Regions from separate parts of the Ketobacter alkanivorans genome, predicted to be linked through region 1. Evidence: predicted binding sites of a transcription regulator. Region 1 holds the regulator's gene; each other region holds the start of a gene.

Region 1 (4,315 bases):
CGCAGTGTGTTGCGGCGTGTTTCATCGTTAAACATGGCGGCGATTTTGGCGAGAACATTAAGATGTTCTTCATGCGCATCTTGCGGCACCAATAACACAAACAGCATGTCCACGGGTTCGTGATCAATGGAGTCGAAATCCACGCCACTTTCGAGTTTGATGAAGGCACCTATAACGTTGTTGCAATGCTGTGCACGGCAATGGGGGATGGCGATGCCTTTGCCCAGGCCTGTGCTGCCAAGCTTTTCCCTTGATATAAGACTGTCGAACAATTCGTTGGGGTCCAGTTCGGGGTACTGCTGGGCAATAAGCCCAGCAGCGGTTTCCAGAACTTTCTTTTTGCTGCCGCCAGGTACGTCTTCAAAAACCCGTTGCGGACTGATGATTTCAGCAAGTTCCATCGTTATCAATTAACCTTATTACAACCTTTGGAGTTAATCGCCTTGTTTACCAGCTCTTGGATTTTTCTTTGTGCTTCAGCACTTGGCGATCAAGTTTGTCGGTCATCATGTCGATGGCCGCATACATGTCTTCGGATTCGGCGTTGGCAAACAGGTCAGCGCCTTTTACATGAATTTTTGCTTCGGCTTTTTGTCGGTTCTTTTCGACACTCAGGATGGCTTGGATGCTGGTGATGTCGTCGGTATGGCGTTCGAGTTTTTGCATTTTATCGGCAACGTAGTCTTTCAGTGCGTCCGTAACGTCTACGTGATGTCCGCTGATATTGATTTGCATAGGCCACTCCTTAATCGTGGTTTGTTTTACTGCAACCCATTGGCTGGCGCGTTTGGGTTTGGTATAGCATCGGCCAGAAGGGCACCGATGATGTTCAACTCTGTATTCTATGACCAGAGGTCAAACCAATCGTTTCCTTTCATTGGAAGGGGGAATCATCATAGCCTCGCGGTATTTGGCGATCGTGCGCCGGGCAACCTTGATGTCCTGTTCCTCCAGTATGTTGGCAATTTTACTGTCGCTCAACGGTTTTTTTGGATTTTCTGCTGCAACCAGCTTCTTGATAATGGCGCGAATGGCGGTGGATGAACATTCGCCCCCCGAGGCAGTGCTGACGTGGCTGGAGAAGAAGTATTTCAGCTCAAATATGCCGCGGGGCGTATGCATGAATTTCTGTGTGGTTACTCGGGAGATGGTGGATTCGTGCATGCCTACGGCTTCGGCAATGTCGTGTAAAACCAATGGCTTCATGGACTCTTCGCCCTCTTCCAGAAAGCCGATCTGATATTCGACGATCTTGGTGGCTACTTTCAGCAGGGTTTCGTTACGGCTTTGTAAACTTTTGATAAACCAGCGGGCTTCCTGCAGGTTGTTTTTGAGGAAGGTGTTGTCGCTGCTGTTGTCGGCCCGCTGTATCAGGGAGGCGTAGCCACTGTTTACTCGCAGGCGGGGGGTGGCCTCCGGGTTCAGTTCTACTCGCCAGCGGCCTTTGTCTTTGCTGACAATGACATCGGGGATGACGTATTGGGTGTCATCGGATTCAATGCTGCTGCCTGGGTAGGGGTTCAGGGCCTGGATCAGCTCGATGGCGGCTTTTAAACGGGTTTCTGATAGCTTGCCCTTGCGCATGATGGTGGCAAAGTCGCGAGAGCCGAGGGCATCCAGAAACATTTCCACGACCAAAATAGCGTCTTCTCGGGTTGGGTCGCCTTTTGGCTCCTGTTTGAGCTGGATCAGCAGGCATTCCCGCAGGTCTCGGGCGGCCACACCGGGGGGATCAAATTGTTGAATGCGGTGCAGTACGGCCAGCACTTCTTCCAGTGAGATGGCGCTGCCGTCGTCGCCTTCTTCGGGTTCCAGTTGGATGCCCATGGCTTCCAGTTCGGCCTGCTGCAGGCGTACCAGGTCTGCCACTACGTCCTGCTGGGCGAGTACGCCGTCGCGGATGTCCTCTACGGATTGGGTGAGATAGCCTTTGGCATTGACGCCTTCAATGATGGCCATGGCGATCATGCGGTCCATGTCGGACATGTTGGTCAGGTTCAGCTGCCACATCAAGGAGTCATAGATTGATTCCGGGGCGCTGTTACGGCTGTCATAGTCGAAGTCATCGTCGTCGAAGCTGGTGCTGCCACCGGAACCTGCGGTGCCGTCGTATAAGGTATCCCAGTCGCTGTCCACGGGCAGCTCGCCGGGCATTTCTTTGCCTTCCAGGTCGACGGGGGCATCTTCGTTGGTGGTTGAGCTGGCTTCACTGCTGTCGCTGGACTGGGAAAAGTCCACGACAGGTTCTTTTTCGTTGGTGGTTTCGGTGCTTTTGTCGCTGGTATTTTGTTCGCTTGTGTCGCCGCTGTCGTTATCCGATCCTGACTCATCCACATCAAGTAGGGGGTTGGACTCCAGTGCTTCCTGAATTTCGGTTTGCAGATCCAGCGTGGAGAGCTGTAGCAAGCGTATGGCCTGCTGCAGCTGGGGCGTCATAGTAAGGTGTTGACCAATTTTGAGCTGTAAGGTTGGTTTCATTGATACCTAATTCAACTTCTTCAACGACCAGTTTTAGTGGGGTGTCACGGCCTTGTTGACGTTTTAGGCAGCCAATTATTGGCCTGTTTTCAACAGCTTAGTTGGGCCGTATTTCAACTGCGATGCTTTAATTGTAAGAGCAGTCAGCCCGCAAAGCAATTTACATGCCTGAAATTACTTAGAACTTTTACATATGAAATTGGTTGCCCAGATAAACCTCGCGTACTTTCTGGTTTTGCAGGATGAGTGAGGGCTCACCTTCGGCGATAATATGGCCCTCACTGACGATAAAGGCTTTCTCGCAAATGTCGAGGGTGTCCCGCACGTTGTGGTCGGTGATCAGTACGCCCAAGCCGCGATCCCGCAGATGGCTGATAATCTGTTTAATATCCGCAACGGAAATGGGGTCGACCCCGGCGAAGGGCTCATCCAGCAGGATGAAGGCGGGGTCGGTGGCCAGTGCCCGTGCGATTTCTACCCGGCGGCGCTCACCACCGGACAGGGCCATACCCTGGGATTCGGCAATGTGGCCAATGTGGAACTCCGCCAGCAGTTCGTCCAGTTTGGCCTGGCGCTGCTTTTTGTTCAGGTCTTTGCGTGTTTCCAGAATCGCCATGATGTTCTCTTTTACCTTGAGGCGGCGAAAGATGGAGGCTTCCTGGGGCAAGTAGCCGATGCCTTTGGCGGCGCGCCCGTGCATGGGCAGGTGGGTGATTTCGGTATCGTCTATCACGATGCGGCCTTTGTCTTGGGGGACTATGCCGATGATCATGTAGAAACAGGTGGTCTTACCGGCACCGTTAGGGCCCAGTAGCCCGACGATCTGGCCACTTTCGATGGTGATGGAGACATCTTCCACCACGGCGCGACCTTTGTAGCTTTTGGCTAGATTGGATGCTGTCAGGCGGCTCATGATGCAGGTATGGCCTTTTCTGTTGGGGCGGGAGCAGGCGCTGTTTGCGGTGCAGGCTCTGCCGCCGATGGCAGAATCATTTCCACTCGGCCTTTTATGTCGCCGGGCTGGTGATCCTGGGTCTGTCCCAGTGCTTGCAAGCGCTGGCTTTGGATTTCGTAAACGATCTCTTCGCCGCGAAAGATGTTTTCGCCTTGCACGATGGAAGCCTTGCGTTTTAGCAGGAGTTTCTGATCGCGCACCATGTAATCGATGTTTTTGGCTTTGGCGATGACTTCCGCCTGGTTGGGCTCGGGTACCTGTGAGAACAGGGCGGGATCACCTTCAGCCATAACGATATCCACTTTGCCGTTTTCGGTTCTGATTTTCAGGGAGTCGGCAGCGATGCGAAGGGTGCCCTGAGTCAATACCACGTTGCCGGTGTAGAGTGCGGTGCCGTCTTTTTCGTCAATTACGGCGGTGTCTGCGACAATTTTCAGCGGCTGTTGGCGATCGCTGTCCAGCGCCTGTGCCACGGGGGCTGCGCTTAGCAGGATCATCCAGCAGGTCAGCTGTTTAAGATTTTTCAGGTTCATAAATACTGGTGACTTTGTGGCGTAACGTAATTCGGTTGTTGGTAAGGTCTGCATCCAGCCCGGTTGCCTCTATATAGACGCCGCTTTGCCTGATCACGACTTTGTCGTCGGTGGTGGCGTAGGATTCCCGCGGATAGAGTATGAGGGTTTCTGTTTCCAGTACGGCGGCTTCCCGCACGCCCTGCTGAACAACGGTAACATTGCCGGAGAGGTTCAATTTGTTGGCTTCGTTATCAGAGGTGGCGCTGGCAGCGCTGGTTTTCCAGGATTCTTGTTGCTGCTCAAAGAAGGTGATGGTGGGTTTGACCATCAGGTTGCGATTGCTGGCAACGTACTGAAGCATGGATTC
Region 2 (4,315 bases), 610 kb from region 1:
TGATCAAAGAATACGCGGAGTAACTGCCATGAGCTTATGGACAAAATTGAACACCCTGTTTCGTGCCTCTGCCGAAGAACCACTGCATCATTTGGTGGACGCCAACAACATTCGTATTTTTGAACAAGAGATCCGTGATGCAGAAAAAGCCATCCAGCATGCGAAGTTGCAGTTGGCGACTGTCATGGCGGAGAAAAAGCAGTTGCAGCGCCACAATCAGGCGTTGGAGGAAAACATCAGCAACAAGGAGCGTCAGGCAGGCGAAGCCTTGGATAAACAGGCAGAAGAACTGGCATTGGAGTTGGCTGGGGTCATTGCTGAAGATGAGCACCTGCTTCAACAGCAGCGTAAGCAAGTCATCTGTCTGGAAAAGCAGGAGACGCACTTAAAGCGCCAGCTTAGAGTAGCCGCCAACGGTATTCAGAAGTATCAGCGTGAATTAACGTTGGCGAAGGCCAACCGTAGTGCACAGAAAGCCTTGGGCAGTTTGCAGGGATATTCCAATGGTTTGTCTGCGTCTATGGAGGAAATGGCATCGTCACTTAACAGCATTAAGCATCAGCAAACCCGGGCTACCGAAATGGATGAAGCCATGCGTGAGATAAACGCCGAGCTGAATGGCGAGCACCTGAATGATCGCCTCAAACAGGTAGGCATTACCTCCGGCGAGCAAGATGCCAGCGCCGTGCTGGAGCGGCTTCGAAAGCAGCGGGCGGCATGACGGGCCGCGCAACGTTGCAGCGTGCGCAGTTCGAAGTTCTCATCTACAGGGAGGGTTGGTGATGCTATTGAAAATTCTGGCGGTATTCTGTTTTTGTTTTGTTGTTGAACGCAGCATGCCCGGTTGGAGGTTACCACAAGTTAAGACTTGGCCGCTGCGTGTGCTTCTGATTAATGCGGTGCAGCTTGGGGTGGTGCTGCTAGCAGGAATTAGTTGGGAGCATTGGCTATCTTCTGCTTCTGTTATGCATTGGTCCGACTATATGCCCAATTGGGCTGGTGGATTGTTAGCGTATTTTATCGCGACGTTTGTATTTTACTGGTGGCATCGCTGGCGGCATGAGTACGATATCCTGTGGCTGGCGTTCCATCAGATTCATCACAGTCCCCGCCGACTTGAGGTAATCACCTCGTTCTACAAACACCCCGGAGAAATGGTCGTAAATTCTCTGATCGGCAGTGTTCTGGTGTACAGCGTGCTTGGCTTGTCTGTTGAGGCTGGATTGGTTTACACGGCCTGTACGGCCTTGGGGGAATTTTTCTACCACACAAATATCAAAACGCCGCATTGGATAGGGTTTGTTTTCCAGCGGCCTGAGATGCATCGTATTCATCATCAGGCCGGGCGTCACAAGAATAACTACGGTGATATCGTATGGTGGGACATGTTGTTTGGCACCTACGAAAACCCTAAGGAGTGGAGTGGGCAATGCGGGTTTACCGCAGCCAGAGAAGAGCGCTTGGTGGCTATGTTGATGTATCGGGATGTCCACAAAAAATGACATGATGCTGGCCCATAGTGTCATGTCACTTTTTTTCGTAATCGTAAACTGACCGTCGATGTGCGCGATTATCGGTAAAATTCCCATTTCTTTTGGATACTTGTTACAGCGCTCTGTGGATGGCATTGCGATTGCCTTATCCCAAGTAGATCAACACATTCTACTGGGGAAAGGATCATGAAATTACGTTTGGCCACTGCCATTATCATTGCATCGCTGGTTGCCGTATCCGCTTCTGCCATGCCGGTTGGCTATGATTTTTATCAGGGTGGCTATACCGGCGGGGCTTTCCTGCACGGGCATTTTGTCGGTGAGGATCTGGATGGAAATGGTCAGCTATCTTCTTTTTCCGGTGAGATCAGCGGCTTCGCGTTGAGCTTCAATGGTCAAGGCGGTTTGGCTTCCTTTGTTTTTGGTTTGGATGACCTGTTCGGGCTGGTCTATGACCTGAACGGCGGGCTACTGGGGGATGGGCTCTCCCGGCATATAGAAGGTCTGCTGGCATTCGACGGCAATTCACTGTTGGCGGTAGGCCCCGGGCCACTGTGGCGCACGTGTGGTGGCGGTTATGCCTGTGCTGTGGCTGCCAGTGGCCACAAACGATTTTACAGTGGTGAGGGTATCCAGGTCATGGCGCGCGGAGTTGCTGTGCCAGAGCCCGGATCAGTGGGTTTGATCGTGCTGGGCCTGATCGGTTTGGTGCTGGTGCGACGCAAGATCGGGGCCCAGCAGTAAGCGAAATTCCGGTGGCTCTTTGGCGTGGCTTTGTGGCAAGGTAGCTCTCAGGTCAATGCCAAAGCCTCAACATGAAAGTCTCAACGCAAGGATCGCTACCATGAAACCCTTGAAACAGCTTCTGATTGCCGCCGCGTTATCCACCCTGGTTGCCTGTGTTACAACCGAGCCTGCGCCCACTGCGGTGGATTACAACTATGATAGTTGGCGCACGATGATTCCCGATTCCTGCACCCATTTCTTTGATGGCTGTAATACCTGTAGTCGCGCTCCAGGGGCGGAAATGGCCGCCTGTACCCGTATGGCCTGCCCGAAATACGAAAAGCCGGTGTGCCTCGATGATCAGACCCAGGCTACGGTGGCTGAGTGATCGGGTTGTAAATCATGGAACTGTCCACTGAGCTTACAATGTCGCTTTGGTTATGCCGATCTGGCAGATTAAGCCACTGAATCAATTCTGGTTTTTTCAGTCTCTTCTATTAGAATGAAGGCAATCTGTCAGATCCAAATCCGCACACGAGCGATGAAAAACAGAACATTATGACTCAGCCTATGGATTTTGAAGGTGTTGAACGCCTTCCCCTAAAAGAATACACCGAACGCGCCTACCTCGATTACTCCATGTACGTCATTCTGGATCGGGCGCTGCCCAGTCTGGGGGATGGGCTTAAACCGGTACAGCGTCGCATTATCTACGCTATGTCCGAGCTGGGGTTAAAGGCCAGCTCCAAGCACAAAAAATCCGCTCGTACGGTGGGTGACGTGCTGGGTAAATATCATCCTCACGGTGACAGTGCCTGTTACGAAGCCATGGTGCTGATGGCACAACCTTTCTCCTATCGCTATCCATTGGTGGACGGGCAGGGTAACTGGGGGTCCCCCGATGATCCCAAATCCTTCGCTGCCATGCGTTACACCGAATCCCGTATGGCCCCTTACGCTGAAGTGCTGTTGGCGGAGCTGGGGCAGGGCACAGTGGAGTGGCAGCCTAATTTTGATGGGTCTCTGGATGAACCTGTTGTGCTGCCTGCACGTCTACCCAATGTGCTGTTGAACGGTGCGATGGGTATTGCGGTGGGCATGTCCACTGACATCCCCCCCCATAACCTGCGGGAGGTGGGCAACGCCTGCATCAAGCTGCTGGAAGATCCCGGTTGTTCGGTGGATGATCTGTGCGACATCGTGCAGGGCCCTGACTTTCCCACCAATGCCGAAATCATTACGCCTCGCAACGACATCATCAAGATGTACGTGACCGGGCGCGGGTCTTTGCGTATGCGCGCTCGGTATCTGATGGAAGACGGTGACATCATCATCACTGCGCTACCCCATCAAGTGTCCGGCAGTAAAGTGCTGGAACAGATCGCCGATCAGATGAACAAGAAAAAGCTGCCCATGGTAAGCGATCTGCGGGATGAGTCGGATCACGAAAACCCTACCCGTCTGGTGGTGACGCCCCGCTCCAATCGTATTGACGTTGAGCAATTGATGGGCCACCTGTTTGCCACCACCGATCTGGAGCGTACCTATCGTGTCAATATGAACATGATCGGTAACGATGGCCGCCCTGGTGTGAAAGGTTTGCTCGACCTGCTCAGCGAGTGGCTTGAGTTCCGTATCACCACCGTGCGCCGCCGTTTGCAATACCGTTTGGATAAAGTGCTGGATCGGCTGCATATACTGGAAGGTTTGCTGATTGCGTACCTGAATATTGATGAGGTGATCCATATCATCCGTACCGAGGATGATCCCAAGCAGGTCATGATGGGGCGGTTTGGGTTGTCGGATATTCAGGCTGAAGCGATTCTAAATATTCGACTGCGTAATTTGGCCAAACTGGAAGAGTTTAAGATTCGCGGTGAACAGGAAGAGCTGGAAGCCGAACGTAAAAAGCTGGAAGCCATTCTGAACTCCAACGCCAAGCTGAAGAAGCTGATCGTGGATGAAATTCGCGAAGACATGGAAAAGTACGGTGATGACCGCCGCTCGCCCATTGTGTTGCGGGGTGAGGCCAAGGCGCTGGATGAAACCGAGCTGGTGTCTGCCGATCCGGTTACTGTGGTGCTGTCTACCAAAGG
Region 3 (4,315 bases), 270 kb from region 1:
GATCGCGTAGAGGCTGGTTTTACCCTGTTCTGCAACTTTGAATATGGCCACCTGGCGATCAGCGATTTTGGCGCACACGCCGACGTTGGTGAGTAAGTCATCCAGTTCGCACACGGGCACCCAGGACAGTTCTGCTTTTGCGTTCATGCTGCGCTCCTTATTTCAGTACGTTAGGTTGATTACACTGCGACAGTTTCAATGCGCTTCTCTTCATCGCGAGCAGGGCGAATTTGGCCGCGCTCTTTGACAAATACAACGTTGCTGTCTTTTTCATCCGAGTTGACGAAGTGGCGGAAACGCTTCATCTTCTGTGGATCTTCGATAGTGGCTTTCCACTCGCACTGATAGGTTTCAACCAAGTGCTGCATTTGCGCTTCCAGTTCTGCGCCTATGCCCAGGGAATCGTTGATCACCACATCTTGCAGATACTTTAAGCCGCCTTCCAGGTTGTCCATCCATACGGATGTGCGTTGCAGGCGTTCAGCGGTTTTGATGTAGAACATCAAGAAGCGATCGATGTACTTCACCAGGGTTGCATCGTCCAGATCCGAGGCAAACAGATCCGCATGGCGAGGCTTCATGCCGCCGTTGCCGCACAGATACAGGTTCCAGCCTTTCTCTGTTGCGATAACACCGATGTCCTTACTCTGTGCTTCGGCGCATTCGCGGGTGCAGCCTGACACCGCCAGCTTGAATTTATGCGGTGCACGAACGCCGCGATAGCGCTGCTCAACCTGAATGGCCATGCCTACGCTGTCCTGCACGCCATAGCGGCACCAGGTGGAGCCAACACAACTTTTGACGGTACGCATTGCTTTGCCGTAGGCGTGGCCACTTTCGAAGCCCGCGTCGATCAGTTCTTTCCAGATCAGCGGCAGTTCGTGGGCCTGCGCACCAAACAGGTCAATACGTTGCCCGCCGGTGATTTTGGTGTACAAACCATATTTCTTGCCTACTTCACCAATGGCGATCAGGCCTTCCGGTGTGATCTCACCACCGGGCACTCGTGGTACGACAGAATAGGTGCCGTCTTTCTGCATGTTGGCCATGAAGTAATCGTTGGTATCCTGCAGCCCGGCCAAGGCCGGTTCGATAACATGGTCATTCCAGCAGGAGGCGAGAATCGAGGCGGTGGTGGGCTTGCAGATGTCGCAGCCTTTGCCTGTGCCATGCTTGGCGATGAGTTCTTCGAAGGAGCGAATGCCTTCCACGCGCACTAAGTGATACATTTCCTGGCGTGAATATGGAAAGTGTTCGCATAAATCCTTTTTCACCTCAATGCCCAGTTTTTCCAGCTCGGCATTCATGACCTGACCCACCAGAGCAGTACATCCACCACAACTGGTGGCGGCTTTAGTGGCGGATTTCAGTTCGCCCAAATCGGTGATGCCGTTCTGTACGGCGCAGCAGATGTCGCCTTTGCTCACGTTGTTGCAGGAGCAGATTTGTGCGCTGTCAGGCAGTTTATCCACGCCCATGGCGGGAGCAGCAGCTCCGTCGCGTTGAGGCAGAATCAGGGAATCAGGGAACTCCGGCAGTTCAATGTTATTCAACATCATCTGCAACAGGGTGCCATAGTTTTCGGCTTCACCAACCAACACAGCACCCAGTAGGTATTTGCCGTCTTCACTGGTTACTATTTTTTTGTAGACTTTGTTGTGTTCGTCGGTGAAAGAATAGCTTTGAGCACCTTTGGTCATGCCGTGAGCGTCACCGATGCTGGCTACGTCTACGCCCATGAGCTTCAGCTTGGTGCTCATGTCGGCACCGACGAATTCAGAATTAAAGTCACCAGAAATCGCGTCAGCGGCCACTTGGGACATTTGATAGCCCGGCGCTACCAGGCCAAAGATGCGGTTGTTCCATAAAGCACACTCGCCAATGGCGAAGATGTCTTCGTCTGAGGTTTGGCAGAAATTATTGACCGATATACCGCCACGCTCACCCATGGCCAGCTCTGCTTGTCGTGCCAGTTCGTCTTGTGGACGGATACCGGCAGAAAACAGAATCAGATCTGTATCCAGATGGCTGCCATCAGCAAAGTTCATGCGCAGGGTGGTTTCGTCACCGTCGACGATTTCCTGGGTGTTCTTGCCGGTGTGTACTTGCACGCCGAGCTCTTCAATCATGCTGCGCAGCATGCTGCCGCCGCCTTCATCAATCTGCACCGCCATCAAGCGGGGCGCAAATTCAACCACGTGGGTTTCCAATCCGAGATCTTTCAACGCTTTGGCTGCTTCCAGACCGAGCAGACCGCCCCCGACGACCACACCAACGCGACTTTTGGCTGCGGTGGCTTGTATGGCTTCCAGGTCTTCAATGGTTCGATAAACCAAACATTCGGGGCGATCTTTGCCTGGAATAGGTGGAACAAACGGATAGGATCCCGTGGCTAGCACGAGCTTGTCATAAGAGATGATGTCGCCTTTGGCTGACTTCACTTCTTTGTTCTTGCGGTCAATGGCAACGGCTTTGTCACCCAGACGAATATCGATCTGGTTGTCACCGAAGAAGCCGTCTTCTACCAGGGACAGGTCTTCTGCAGTCTTGCCAGAGAAGTATTCTGAAAGATGTACGCGATCGTACGCCGCGCGAGGCTCTTCACAGAATGTAGTGATATGGAAATCGGCTGCTTGCTCTTTAGCTGCAAACTGCTCCAGAAATTTTTGGCCTACCATGCCGTTACCGATAACGACTAATTTTTGCTTGCTCACGATTGGACTCCACTCTATCTAACAACTCACCGTCGGGGCGATACTCCCGACCTGGCCCGATAGTAATTACTCTCGAATCCTATAAAGCAGCTAGTGTGCCAAAGTGATAAATTTATCGATTAATAGTGAAATTGAGGTGTGCAGAGGGCAAAAACAGCTCCAATTGGCAAAAATGCATTATCGTGGTTCGGTGTGCACCATGCATGGCACAATAACGGTGCTTAATGGGTTGTTGGTGCTTTGATAAAAAGCGCACATATGATGCGCACGGTTGGCGTGAGTGGGTTAATGTGGTGCGAAAATTTCAGCTCATAAATAGAGTGGATAAACGTGGGGAAGGGGAGGTTCAAAAATGAAGTTAGGTTGGCTGACGGATTCTCTATTATGCCTGTTATCGGTTCGCGTTTGAGGCCGGAGCGCCCCTATAGCGCCCCTGCATAGTTGCGGTGCATCGTCAGGGGCTGTTAGCGGCAATCAGTGTTTTGATTTCCGAAACGCAGGAGCCGCAGTTGGTGCCGGCTTTTAGGTGTTTACCCACTTCACTGGCGTCAGTCAGTTTGTGCTGCCGGATGGCTTTCAGAATGGTGTTTTCCCCTACGCCAAAGCACGCGCAGATGGTGCGACCACAATCCTCAACACCGGCTGGGCTTTTGCCCGACAGCAGTGCTTTCCGCTCCAGCGTGCCTAGGGTGCTGCTGGTGAACAGGCTGGCGAGCCAGTTACGATCTGCGCTGCTGACGGAGCGGCTTGAACCGGGGCCAATGTAGAGGCAAGTTTTCAGGCCTGCCTCATCCAGCCAGGCGCAACGCAGGCTTTGCTGTTGTGCGTCATGGTATCGAATAGTGGGTTCTTGCTGCGCATGGGCAAGGGTGGCCATCATTTCTTGTGTGGTGTCCAGGGGGTTGTCGCCCGCCAGTTCATAACGATAAAACGCCTGCCCTTTTATCTTTGCGGCGTATTGGCAATCAGGCAGGGGCAGGTTCTCCCTGGAGAGCATGACTGCACTCCATTGGGGGTGCCAGGGTTCGATTCGGCAGGGGGTGTGTTTGGATTCAGGTTGGCCGGATATGGGGTCAACCGCGGGGTTGACCAGCTCACCGATGCGGGCTCCACGGGCCCACTGGTTATTCCAATGCATGGGTACGAATAATTCGCCGCAACGCACGCTGTCGGTGACGTTTATTTTAAGAATGGCTGTGCCCCAGGGTGACTGGATGCGGGCCAGCTGGCCGTTGATTAATAAAAGCCGAGCGGCATCGTTGGGGTGAACTTCGACGAACGGCTCCGGTTTATGGGCGTTCAGTGGGGGAGCCAGTGCGGTGCGGGTCATGGTGTGCCATTGATCCCGAATTCGGCCACTGTTCAGTGCCATGGGCCATTCAGGGGTAACCGGATGGCTCACGCCCTGGCAGCGTACGGCGGTAAAACGTGCTTTGCCGTTATCGGTGCTGAATCTGCCATCCCCGTATAGGCGAGGCGTACCTTGACCCGCGCGGATAGGCCATTGTTGAGGTTGCAGGTCGTCATAGGCCTGATCTGTCAGGTCGGCTAGCTCCCCTAAATCAAACAAGCGCGGGCTGTTACGATTCTGGTGGCTCAGT
Region 4 (4,315 bases), 900 kb from region 1:
TTGGGATACAGATCACGCCAACCGAAACGCGCCATCCAGCGAATCGGCTCAAACACAAAAGTAGACAATGTATACAGGAAGTCATCGTTACTGATGTCGTATTGCCCATGCATACGGTTCATGCGTTTGATGAAGGCCTGACCACGCTCAGAATCGTAACCGTTGATCATGATCTCATTGATGATAATGGACGTATCATCGTAACGACGCAGGGTGTCGTTGGAAAATTCTCCGGTCTTGTCCAGCAGCACAGCAATAGAGGGCACGGCAAACGTTCGGAACAACGCCAATTCCAACGCACGCGTCATATCCCAGGGAAACTCCAAATAGGAGGTAAGAAATACAATACGCTCGCAATCGGCTTTTGGATCAAGGCGTTCAATTTCTTTCTGTACATTCATTCGCTTTTTCATAATTCCCCCTACTACGGTGTACTGTTGAAATGCCGTGAAAGGCTACCATAGCACCCCCCTCCTGAGGATTGCCTAGACAATCACTTCGACTGGCTGAAACGCTCATTTGTTATGAGCTTTAAAGTCAGCACCGCGAATTATGCCGTGTGGCAAATTCTGTGCTATTACTGAATTGTCTATTTTTTAATCAATGGGCGTACTTGTGACGACGGTGTAAACACCGCGCATACCTACTGCTGAGCCGACATTTCTTACTGCATCGGTTTATAACTATATCAGGGAGCATACTAGATGAATCGGAAGACCCATTATCTTCAATACGTTGTTTTAATCATTGCATCCATATTCACCAGCGGTGCCTACGCTGACCACTTCTCCTTACTACCGGAAAAACCACTTATCCTTATCGGTGCCTCCTTTGCCAATGGGAACACGCCGTTGCAACAGGATTTGCAAGGGCCGCTGCAGGGTATTTCGGTCGGTGCCGGAGGCTACGTTGACCTGGGCATGGCGCTGACACGCTTCGGCGCAAAGGTACGCAATGAAGGCCAAGCGGGGGCCACCACCTTCAGCCGAATCACCTGCAACCCGGTCTGCGGCGAAGCCACATGGGACAGTTACGCCACTCAGCTTCAGCGTGGATTACGACGGGTCACGCTCTTCGATGTCAACGGGCCAGCTGGGTATAATGCTGATTATGTTATCGTCAGCCTGGGCAATGACTGTCTCCATTCCGATGCCTTTGGAATGGATCAGGCACTGACAAGCCCATGTTCTCTGGCTGAACAAAATGCTGTCATTGATCGCCTGATAGCTGTTGGTCAGGAAGTTCTGAATCTGGGTATGACGCCAGTGTTCACCAAGTATCCTGGCGCACGCCATCTTGACCTGGCATTGTTCTCTCAACTTTCCGGGCTCACCTGGGTGATGACCGATGCACAATATGATGCCTTCGGTGAACTCTATGCCTCCCGAGTTCGTCAGGAACTGCCTGAGGCCCTGTTAGTCAACGCCTGGAAACACTTCACTCACCAAGGCGATGGCTTGCATCCCGACGAAGCCACCGCAATGCAAGCAGCGTATCGCTTACTGCAAGTCATTGCCCACGATCAACGGCGAGATTAATACCGCTCCCACAAACCATTAGGCCGTCGTGCATACCCTCAAGGTATGCACGTGCGGGCCCATCATTTCAGATTATATTTGGTGCAAAATGTCTTCATCTGCACCTTTCCATGAACATAGCGCTTTGAAAATCAGTATATTTTATGGCCACACCCCTGTTTCCGGCCTGTAAAACCACAATGGCATAAATACTGCTTTCAAACTCGCGCCCAGCATATGATTTCGCATTTCTATTACACGCCTTAATTGAGGTTTCAATTATGCTCCGTCTCGCATTGCTCGTGCTCACTGCCTTGCCGTTGGACGCCTTCGCGGCGGACGGGGGTGACCCCGTCAATACCGTATGGTTGGTCATCGCCGCAGCGTTGGTATTTTTTATGCAAACCGGCTTTGCCCTGCTGGAAAGCGGCATGTCCCGCAGCAAGAACGCCGTGAACGTGGTGATGAAAAACTACATGGATGTGTGCTTGGGCAGCATGGTGTTCTGGGCCGTGGGTTTCGGCATCATGTTTGGTGTGAACGACACCGGCTTTTTCGGAACCAGCCACTGGCTGCCCAAATTTGAAGATGAATGGTCGTACACCTTCTTGCTGTTTCAGATCATGTTTGCCGCCACTGCCACCACCATCGCCAGTGGAGCCATGGCGGAGCGAACCCGCTACTCCGGCTATCTGGTGGGGGCAATCATCATCACCGCCCTGATCTACCCCGTGTTTGGCAGCTGGGTGTGGGGTGGCTTCTTTGGCGGTAAAGGCTGGCTGGCAGAACTGGGCTTTGTGGATTTCGCAGGCTCTACGGTGGTGCACTCGGTCGGTGCATGGTGCGCCTTGGCCGGTATTCTGGTGGTTGGCCCACGCCTGGGTCGCTTTGATCCTGCCAGCGGGGTGGCCAGAGCCATCCCCGGCCATAATCTGAATAACGTCGCTCTGGGTGGGTTTATCCTGTGGCTGGGCTGGTTCGGTTTCAACGCCGGCAGCACCCTGCAGGCCGACAGCAGCCTGGGCAAGATCGCCCTTAACACTCATCTGGCCGCCTGCTCCGGTGCGGTGGGCATTTTCCTCTGCCAAAGCCTGCTGCGCAAACCAGTACTGCTCACCCATACCATCAACGGCAGTCTGGGCGGGCTGGTAGCCATCACCGCTGGCTGTGCCACCATGTCCCCTACCTTTGCTGTGGTGACTGGTCTGATTGCGGGCATGATCGTCATGGTGGGCAGTTACCTGCTGGAACTGCTGCAACTGGATGACGCGGTGGGCGCCATCCCTGTGCATGGGTTTGCTGGCATCTGGGGCACCCTCGCCGCCGGCCTGTTCATGGAAGGCGATCTGTTTAATCTGCAGCAGGTCGGGGTGCAGGCGGTAGGCTGTATCGTGGCCTTCCTCTGGGCCTTCCCCACCGCCCTGCTCACTTACTGGTTACTGGAAAAGCTGATTGGCCTGCGGGCATCCAACTTGGATCAGCAACGGGGCCTGGACTACAGTGAACACGCGGAGCGCGGTTATCCTGAATTCGATCGTCTGCCTTTGCACAAACCGCTGGCGAACTAGGAGCCAACCATGACCCAATCCACTCAGGATCAACAGCAGGTTCTGCAACGGCGCGCCATTTACACCGTTTTGCAAGAATGGCTCAATGAGGACAAGCTGCTGGAGGCACTGCTGGTGTTCGAGGAACATCATCAGGGTAAACCCTCCATCGCCATGCACGACTACCTCACCCGCATCGGCCATCTGTTTGAACAAAAGATGGATACCAAGCTGATTCGCCGCCGACTCATGGAAGTGCTGGTACGCCGCTCCAATGATCTGGCACCGGATCCGCTGCCCTTGCTGCAGAAAGCGCGCGCCAACGCCGGTATCGATCTATTCGATGTGCAACCCAATCAAAACCAATTAGCCCTGCACGGCCTGATATCAGAGCTGATGCGCAATATTCCAATTGCACAGCGCAAACAGTTGCACGAACGGTTGGCACGCCAGTTAAAACAGCGCTTTGTGAACGGCAGTTACGATCGCCTGGCCCAATATCTGATTTCCGACAATCCACTGTTTCTGGCCAGTTTTGACGACACCGCACTGCGTGATTTCTTTACCGTGATCTACGTAGCGTGCTGTGAAATACTGGGCCCGGTGAAAGCGGATCAGTGGTTCGGTATCGCGGTACAGCAGCTGCGGGATCATGACGCCGCGGCGGGGGATCGCATCAACCGCTATCTGTAGCAACCAAGGCTGGGTGGATATCGGGTATAATTGACAGCATGACCACAGAATACAAATACCTGCAGGGCTATCCCGCCGACCTGCTTGCCAAAGTAGAACCACTGATTCAAGCCAATCAACTGGGCGACTGGCTGCTGCAGAAATACCCCGCAGCGCATCAGGTGCGTTCGGATGCTGCGCTGTATGAATACGCCACCGACATCAAGAAAGACAACCTGGGCAAGGGGCTTATTCTGAGCAAGGTGCAGTACGACAACAAGATTCAAGTGATCAAACACGCCCTGGGTCAACACCACTTTATTTCGCGAGCCCACGGCGGAAAACTGAAAAGCGTAAATGAAATCCGTATCGCCAGCGTGTTCAAGGTGGTGCCGGAAGCCTTTCTGAAAATGATCGTGGCACACGAGCTGGCGCACTTTCGCGAAAAAGAGCATAACAAAGCGTTCTACAAACTATGCTGCCACATAGAGCCGAACTACCATCAGTACGAATTTGATTTAAGGCTGTATTTAACGCACCTGGATGACCATGGCGCGGTGTGGTGAACCCGGCGTGAGC

Evidence for each region. Region 1 encodes sigma-54, which starts transcription at its own class of promoters, with help from an activator protein. Its sites were predicted from a motif close to ANTGGCATNNANNTTGCTNT; they were not measured.
Region 2: a site for sigma-54 is predicted at 1,621-1,640, ahead of Kalk_RS14625 (PEP-CTERM sorting domain-containing protein). Genes of this name have one in related genera too.
Region 3: a site for sigma-54 is predicted at 2,798-2,817, ahead of nirB (nitrite reductase large subunit NirB). Genes of this name have one in related genera too.
Region 4: a site for sigma-54 is predicted at 1,717-1,736, ahead of Kalk_RS13440 (ammonium transporter). Genes of this name have one in related genera too.

Annotation. Positions count from the first base shown of each region.
Region 1 is NZ_CP022684.1:4,026,493-4,030,807, forward strand. It holds gene ptsN (PTS IIA-like nitrogen regulatory protein PtsN) at 1-401, opposite strand, end outside; gene hpf (ribosome hibernation-promoting factor, HPF/YfiA family) at 448-735, opposite strand; gene Kalk_RS17215 (RNA polymerase factor sigma-54) at 856-2,478, opposite strand; gene lptB (LPS export ABC transporter ATP-binding protein) at 2,666-3,391, opposite strand; gene lptA (lipopolysaccharide transport periplasmic protein LptA) at 3,388-3,966, opposite strand; gene lptC (LPS export ABC transporter periplasmic protein LptC) at 3,947-4,315, opposite strand, start outside.
Region 2 is NZ_CP022684.1:3,414,190-3,418,504, forward strand. It holds gene Kalk_RS14610 (YiaA/YiaB family inner membrane protein) at 1-23, shown strand, start outside; gene Kalk_RS14615 (PspA/IM30 family protein) at 29-721, shown strand; gene Kalk_RS14620 (sterol desaturase family protein) at 783-1,502, shown strand; gene Kalk_RS14625 (PEP-CTERM sorting domain-containing protein) at 1,680-2,237, shown strand; gene Kalk_RS14630 (hypothetical protein) at 2,338-2,607, shown strand; gene parC (DNA topoisomerase IV subunit A) at 2,778-4,315, shown strand, end outside.
Region 3 is NZ_CP022684.1:3,752,482-3,756,796, forward strand. It holds gene nirD (nitrite reductase small subunit NirD) at 1-147, opposite strand, end outside; gene nirB (nitrite reductase large subunit NirB) at 180-2,714, opposite strand; gene Kalk_RS15970 (nitrate reductase) at 3,169-4,315, opposite strand, start outside.
Region 4 is NZ_CP022684.1:3,127,111-3,131,425, reverse strand. It holds gene Kalk_RS13450 (oxygenase MpaB family protein) at 1-413, opposite strand, end outside; gene Kalk_RS13445 (SGNH/GDSL hydrolase family protein) at 705-1,538, shown strand; gene Kalk_RS13440 (ammonium transporter) at 1,799-3,085, shown strand; gene Kalk_RS13435 (hypothetical protein) at 3,095-3,757, shown strand; gene Kalk_RS13430 (YgjP-like metallopeptidase domain-containing protein) at 3,784-4,302, shown strand.